Linked DNA regions of Paraburkholderia fungorum. The main gene of each other region encodes a partner of the protein of the gene in region 2 in a complex. Links are inferred from orthologs where the notes say so. Each region holds a gene or a part of one and is shown on either strand. Other genes may lie near its edges.

The links.
Region 1: the proteins of tsaE (region 2) and tsaD are in contact, whole or in part, in a crystal structure (PDB 6N9A), measured with the Thermotoga maritima proteins. The link is inferred for Paraburkholderia fungorum from one-to-one orthologs. Residues at the interface, in WP_004082108.1 of Thermotoga maritima: Leu37, Gly38, Lys46, Lys57, Val59, Lys60, Ser61, Thr63, Phe64, Thr65, Leu66, Met67, Val69, Pro71, Tyr82, Arg83, Leu84, Asp86, Asp88, Phe89, Asp93, Ile128, Asp130, Glu131, Arg134; in WP_004082750.1 of Thermotoga maritima: Cys10, Asp11, Arg49, His50, Leu82, Gly84, Gly135, Gly136, Glu154, Thr155, Leu156, Asp157, Asp158, Ser159, Glu162, Asp165, Lys166, Arg169, Leu170, Tyr175, Lys213, Thr214, Leu217, Tyr218, Gln221, Arg222, Asn324.

What each region holds. Positions count from the first base shown.
Region 1 is NZ_FNKP01000002.1:112,561-115,693, forward strand. What follows is about bases 55-2,869. They hold tsaD (tRNA (adenosine(37)-N6)-threonylcarbamoyltransferase complex transferase subunit TsaD), read right to left. Parts: upstream 2,069-2,869; coding sequence 1,040-2,068; downstream 55-1,039. Other genes in these bases: folE2 (GTP cyclohydrolase FolE2), read left to right, coding at 133-939; BLS41_RS16725 (BaiN/RdsA family NAD(P)/FAD-dependent oxidoreductase), read left to right, coding at 2,189-2,869. In the rest of the region: more of BLS41_RS16725, read left to right, coding at 2,870-3,133.
Region 2 is NZ_FNKP01000001.1:3,196,612-3,199,650, reverse strand. Bases 136-2,856 are described here. They hold tsaE (tRNA (adenosine(37)-N6)-threonylcarbamoyltransferase complex ATPase subunit type 1 TsaE), read right to left. Parts: upstream 1,927-2,856; coding sequence 1,345-1,926; downstream 136-1,344. Other genes in these bases: queG (tRNA epoxyqueuosine(34) reductase QueG), read left to right, coding at 1,944-2,856; BLS41_RS14140 (N-acetylmuramoyl-L-alanine amidase), read right to left, coding at 136-1,363. Also shown: more of BLS41_RS14140, read right to left, coding at 1-135; more of queG, read left to right, coding at 2,857-3,039. UniProt on the Escherichia coli protein: Required for the formation of a threonylcarbamoyl group on adenosine at position 37 (t(6)A37) in tRNAs that read codons beginning with adenine.

The DNA.
Region 1 (3,133 bases), on a different replicon or contig from region 2:
GCCGTTGCGCATCCTGATTCGCACGGCCGCCGAGCACCCCATCCGGTCGACTCGCGACAGCCCTCGATCCCCAACGGGATCGTCGGGCGCGGACAACCTGGGCGGCCCGGCGTCTCCTGAAAGGACAAAAAAATGAACCAGATGAATCCCGCCTTTGTGATGCCCGACGTGCAAAGCACGCCCGATACGCGTCAAATTCCGATTCAACGAGTCGGCGTCAAGGGCGTGCGTCATCCGTTGACGGTGCGTACGCAAGCCGGCGAAGTGCAGCCGACGGTCGGCACGTGGAACCTCGACGTGCATCTGCCGGCTGAGCAGAAGGGCACGCACATGTCGCGTTTCGTCGCGTTGCTCGAAGAGAACAAGGCGCCGCTCGAATCGGCCACGTTCCGCACGATGCTCGCGGCGATGCTCGACAAGCTCGAAGCCGAAGCGGGCCGTATCGAAGTGTCGTTCCCGTACTTCGTGAACAAGACCGCGCCGGTGTCGGGCGTGCAAAGTCTGCTCGACTATGAGGTCACGTTGACCGGCGACGCGCGCAACGGCGCGACGCGTCTGTTCCTGAAAGTGCTGGTGCCGGTCACGAGCCTGTGCCCGTGTTCGAAGAAAATCTCGCAGTACGGCGCGCACAATCAGCGCTCGCACGTGACGATCAACGCCGAACTCACGGGCGATGTGGCCGTTGAAGAACTGGTGCGGATCGCCGAAGAAGAGGCGTCGTGCGAACTGTGGGGCCTGCTCAAGCGCCCGGATGAGAAGTTCGTCACCGAGCGCGCGTATGAAAATCCGAAGTTCGTCGAAGACCTCGTGCGCGACGTCGCGCAACGTCTGAATGCGGACGAGCGGATTGTCGCGTATTCGCTCGAAGCCGAGAACTTCGAGTCGATTCACAATCACAGCGCGTATGCGGTGATCGAGCGGGACAAGCGGGTGGCCTGACCGTCACGCAGCGCACTGCCTTAGCAGCGCAAGAAAAAAGCCGCTTTTCAAGCGGCTTTTTTTACGGCTCGAGTTGCCCGGGTAGGCCCGGATGCGCAGCCTAGCGCGCGAGCGACGTCAGATCCCAGCGCGGCTTCACGGTGAACGCGTAATCCTTGCCCGACTGATCCGGCCAACGCTGCAAACGCAACGCGCCGGCCAGCGCGATCATCGCGCCGTTGTCCGTGCACAGCGACAGGTCGGGGTAATGCACGTAGAAATTGCGCTTCTTCGCGGCAGCGGAGAGCGCTTCGCGCAGTTGACGGTTCGCGCCCACGCCGCCCGCGACGACCAGCCGGTTGAGCTTCGTCTTCTTCAGCGCAGCCAGCGATTTGGCGGCCAGCACGTCAACCGCTGCATCGACGAAACCTCGCGCCAGATCGGCTTTCGCCTGTTCGCAGATGTTCGCGCCGCCGAGCTTTTTGGCGTTCGTCAGCACCGCCGTTTTCAGGCCGCTGAAGCTGAAATCGAGGTCGCCGGAATGCAGCATCGGGCGCGGCAGAACCACGGCGCCCGGTGTGCCGAATTCGGCCATGCGCGAGACTTCCGGGCCGCCTGGGTAGCCGAGGCCGAGCAGCTTCGCGGTTTTGTCGAAGGCTTCGCCGGCGGCGTCGTCGAGCGTTTCGCCGAGCGTCTCGTAGACGCCCACGTCGGTCACGCGCATCAATTGCGTATGTCCGCCGGACACCAGCAACGCAACGAACGGGAACGGCGGCGGTTCATCCACGAGCAGCGGCGACAGCAAATGGCCTTCAAGGTGATGGATGCCGATGGTCGGCTTGTCCCACGCCATCGCCAGCGAATTGGCGACGCTCGCGCCGACCAGCAGCGCGCCCGCGAGCCCCGGCCCTTGCGTGTAGGCGATCGCGTCGATGTCGCTGCGCACGGTGCCCGCGCGTTCCATCACCTCTTCGAGCAACGGCAGCGCGCGCCGGATGTGATCGCGCGACGCCAGTTCCGGCACGACGCCGCCGTACTCCCGATGCATCGCGATTTGCGAGTGCAGCGCGTGCGCGAGCAGGCCGCGCTCCGTGTCGTAGAGCGCGAGACCGGTTTCGTCGCAGGAGCTTTCGATGCCGAGAACGAGCATGATGGGTGGTTTGAACGGCGCAAAAGTGGTGACCGCGCGCGCGTCCGAAAGAAAAAGGTAAGCCTGAAAGTATAGCAGCGTGGGTAAGCGCCCGCAGACGCGCGGGTACAATGCGGCCCCATGGAATCCTTCGATATCGCAGTGATCGGCGCGGGCGCGGCCGGCATGATGTGCGCGGCCGTGGCCGGGCAACTCGGCCGCCGCGTGGTGCTGATCGACCACTCGCAGCGTCTCGCGGAAAAAATCCGCATTTCCGGCGGCGGCCGGTGCAATTTCACGAATCTTTACGCGGGGCCGAATAATTATTTGTCGGCGAATCCGCATTTCTGCCGTTCGGCGCTGGCTCGCTACACGCCGCGCGACTTCATGGCGCTGCTCAAGCGGCATCACGTGACATGGCACGAGAAGCACAAGGGGCAGCTTTTCTGCGACCAGTCGAGCGACGCGATCATCAACGTGCTGAAGGCCGAGTGCGATGCGGGCCGGATTGCGTGGCGCACACCGCTGTCGGTGGAAGAAGTGCGTCAGGACGCGCAAGGCCGCTTCACGCTGGACACCCCGTCGGGTCCGATCACCGCGAGCGCGCTGGTGGTGGCGACCGGCGGCCTGTCGATTCCGAAAATCGGCGCGACCGATTTTGCTTACCGGCTCGCCAAGCAGTTTGGTCACAAGCTGATCGACACGCGCCCGGCGCTGGTTCCGCTGACTTTCGCCGCAGCCGACTGGGCGCCGTTCGCGGCGCTTTCGGGCGTCTCGCTCGACGTGCAGCTGGCGACCGGCAACAAGAAAACCGGTGCCGAATTCAACGAAGACCTGCTGCTCACTCACCGTGGTTTGTCCGGCCCAGGCGTGCTGCAGATTTCGAGCTACTGGCAGCCTGGCGAGCCGATTCATATCAATCTGCTGCCTGAACGCGACGCCACCGCCGACCTGCTGGAGGCGAAAACGGGTACCAAACGCCAGATCGCCAACCTGCTGTCCGAGTGGGTGCCGCAGCGGCTCGCGCACGTCTGGCTCGACACCCACCAGATTCCCGCTGAGGCGCGCGTGGCGGATCTGCCGGAC
Region 2 (3,039 bases):
TTTCCTTCAGCACAAAGTTGCCGTAGCGCATCGAGTCGCGAATCTGCGCCGTGGTCGACATGTCGAACAGCGCGCGGTTGACGGTCGCATCGGCGGACTTGATGTTGATCCCGCCAATCTGATCCGACGAGTTTTCCTTGTTCGCCATCCAGCGAGCCGCCGCGCTCGACGCGCCATGGTCCGACAACGCGAACACCGACGACCCTTTCGCCTCGGGCGTCGTGAACGCATCGGCGTGGATCGACACGAACAGGTCCGCGCCGACGCGCCGCGCTTTCTGCACGCGCACGTTCAGCGGCACGAAGAAGTCGGCGTCGCGGGTCATCATCGAGCGCATGTTGGGCTGGGCGTCGATCTTCGCGCGCAGCTTCTTCGCGATGTCGAGCGCGACGTGCTTCTCATACGTTCCGCCGCCGCCAATCGCGCCGGGGTCTTCGCCGCCATGACCCGGATCGATCGCGACGGTCAGCAGGCGCACCGTGTTGCTCTTGCCGGACTTCGGCGTGGAGAACGCGTAGGTGTCGTCGCTGCTGTCGTCGTTGTCGCCGCCCAGGTTGTTCGGCTTGCTGCTGCCTTTGTTGCGCGCAATCGCGGCAGGCGGCGACAGCGGAACAGCCGGCTTGCCGGCAATGATCGGTGCCGAAGGCGTGGGAGCGACATGCACGGGTGGACGTGGCACGCCCGGCGCAGGTGCTGAGCCGCTGTTAGCGCCGCCGTTGCCGTTCTGCGCGTAACGCTCGAAGAAAGCCTCGCTGTTATCCGCGGCGGGCGGCGTCGTGCCGGGACCGCTCAGCGTGGCGGGCGGCACACCGTTCTCTTCGTTGAACGTCTGCTGCTTGTGTTCGGTTTGCGCGAGCAGATCCATCAGCGGATCGGGCGCGACTGCGGGATACAGGTCGAACACCAGCCGGTACTTGTACGCGCCGACCGGCGGCAACGTGAACACCTGCGGCTTCACCGAGCCCTTCAGATCGAACACCATGCGCACCACGTGCGGCTGATTCTGTCCCACCCGCACCGCCGAAATCTGCGGATCGTTCGGCGTGATCTTCGATACCAGGTCCTTCAGCGCCTGATCCAGATCGAGGCCGCTCAGATCGACCACCAGACGGTCGGGCGCCTGCAAGAGCTGCTGCGTGTTTTGCAGCGGCTGATCGGATTCGATCGTCACCCGGGTGTAGTCGCGCGCGGGCCAGACCCGCACGCCGAGCACCGAGCTGGCCAGGGCCAGACGCGGCGCGACGAGTCCGAGTACGAGCGTGGACGCTCCCGCCCGCAGAATCTGCCGACGCCGCCAGTTATGCGTGGCGGTAGCCGCGGATTCGATCGAGCGGAACGGTTTGATCAACATCTTTCGAGACATGCCTTTCCTGATTCGCTGTATGCCCGTGCGACGAGCACGCGTCCGTCGTTCTCGCTGTCCAGATCGAGTGAGAAGACGAGATCCGGCACTCCCAGAAGGGGCCCTGCGCGCTGCGGCCACTCGACGAGGCAGATAGCGCCGCTGTCGAAGTATTCGCGAAAGCCCGCATCGGCCCATTCGGCCGGATCGGTGAATCTATAGAGATCGAAGTGATACAGCGCGAGTTCCCCAGCAGGGCGTTCTAGCGCATAAGGTTCGACGAGCGTGTACGTGGGACTGCGCACGCGGCCAGTGTGACCGAGGCCGCGCAAGGTCGCGCGCACGAGGGTGGTTTTGCCGGCGCCGAGGTCGCCGATGAGTTGGACTTGCAGCCCGTGGAATGCCGTGCCGCCGTTCGCGTCCGGCGCGTGTTGGGAATGCTGCGCAGCGTCGCGAACGCTTTCGATCGCCTGTGCGAAGCGCTCGCCGAACGCGTGCGTGGCGGCTTCGTCTGCGAGCGCAAAGCTGCGTTCGAGCAGAAGATTGGCGGACGGCAGAATCGCGTGATCGGGATTGGCAGGCATTCTCGTAAAATGGCGTGATGAACCGAAGTCCGGAGTCCCCTGAGTCCACTGTCACCAGCGCGCATTCGTCCATCGCGACGAACGCTGCGGAGAGCGCTCGTCATTACGATGACGCAGCGCTGAATGCGCTCGCGCTGAACATCAAAAGCTGGGGCCGTGAACTGGGATTCGGGGCGATCGGCATTAGCGATACCGATCTCTCCGCGGCCGAAGCGCCGCTTGCAGCCTGGCTGGAAGCGGGGTGCCACGGCGAGATGGATTATATGGCGAAACACGGCATGAAACGCGCGAGGCCGGCTGAGCTTGTGGCCGGCACGCGACGTGTGATTACCGCGCGCATCGCCTATTTGCCCGCCGAAACATTGAACGGAGCGGCGCACGAAAGCGGCTCGAGCGGCGGCCTGAGCGCGCAAGACTGGCGCTCAGCCGAGCATGCGCGGATCGCAGACCCGTCGGCGGCGGTGGTGTCGGTCTATGCGCGCGGCCGTGATTATCACAAGGTGATGCGTAATCGCCTGCAACATCTCGCCGAGAAAATCGAAGCGGAGATCGGTGCATTCGGCTTCCGCGTATTTACCGATTCGGCGCCGGTGCTGGAGGTAGAACTTGCGCAGAAGGCGGGCATCGGCTGGCGCGGCAAGCACACGTTGCTGTTGCAACGCGACGCCGGTTCGCTGTTTTTCCTCGGCGAAATTTACGTCGATGTACCGTTGCCGACCGATGCCGAAACGTCGCCCGACATCGCGCCTGAAACGCCGGGCTCGCATTGCGGAAGTTGTACGCGTTGCATCGGCGCGTGTCCGACCGGCGCGATCGTCGCACCTTATAAGGTCGATGCGCGGCTGTGCATTTCTTATCTCACCATCGAACTGAAGGGCAGCATTCCGCTCGAGATGCGGCCGCTGATCGGCAATCGTGTGTATGGCTGCGACGACTGTCAGCTCGTGTGTCCGTGGAACAAGTTTGCGCAGGCCGCGCCGGTCGCCGATTTCGACGTGCGGCACGGACTCGATCGCGCGTCGCTGGTCGATCTGTTCGCATGGACCGCCGACGAGTTCGATACGCGAATGCAGGGCAGTGCGATTCGCCGCATCGGCTACGAAAGCTGGTTGC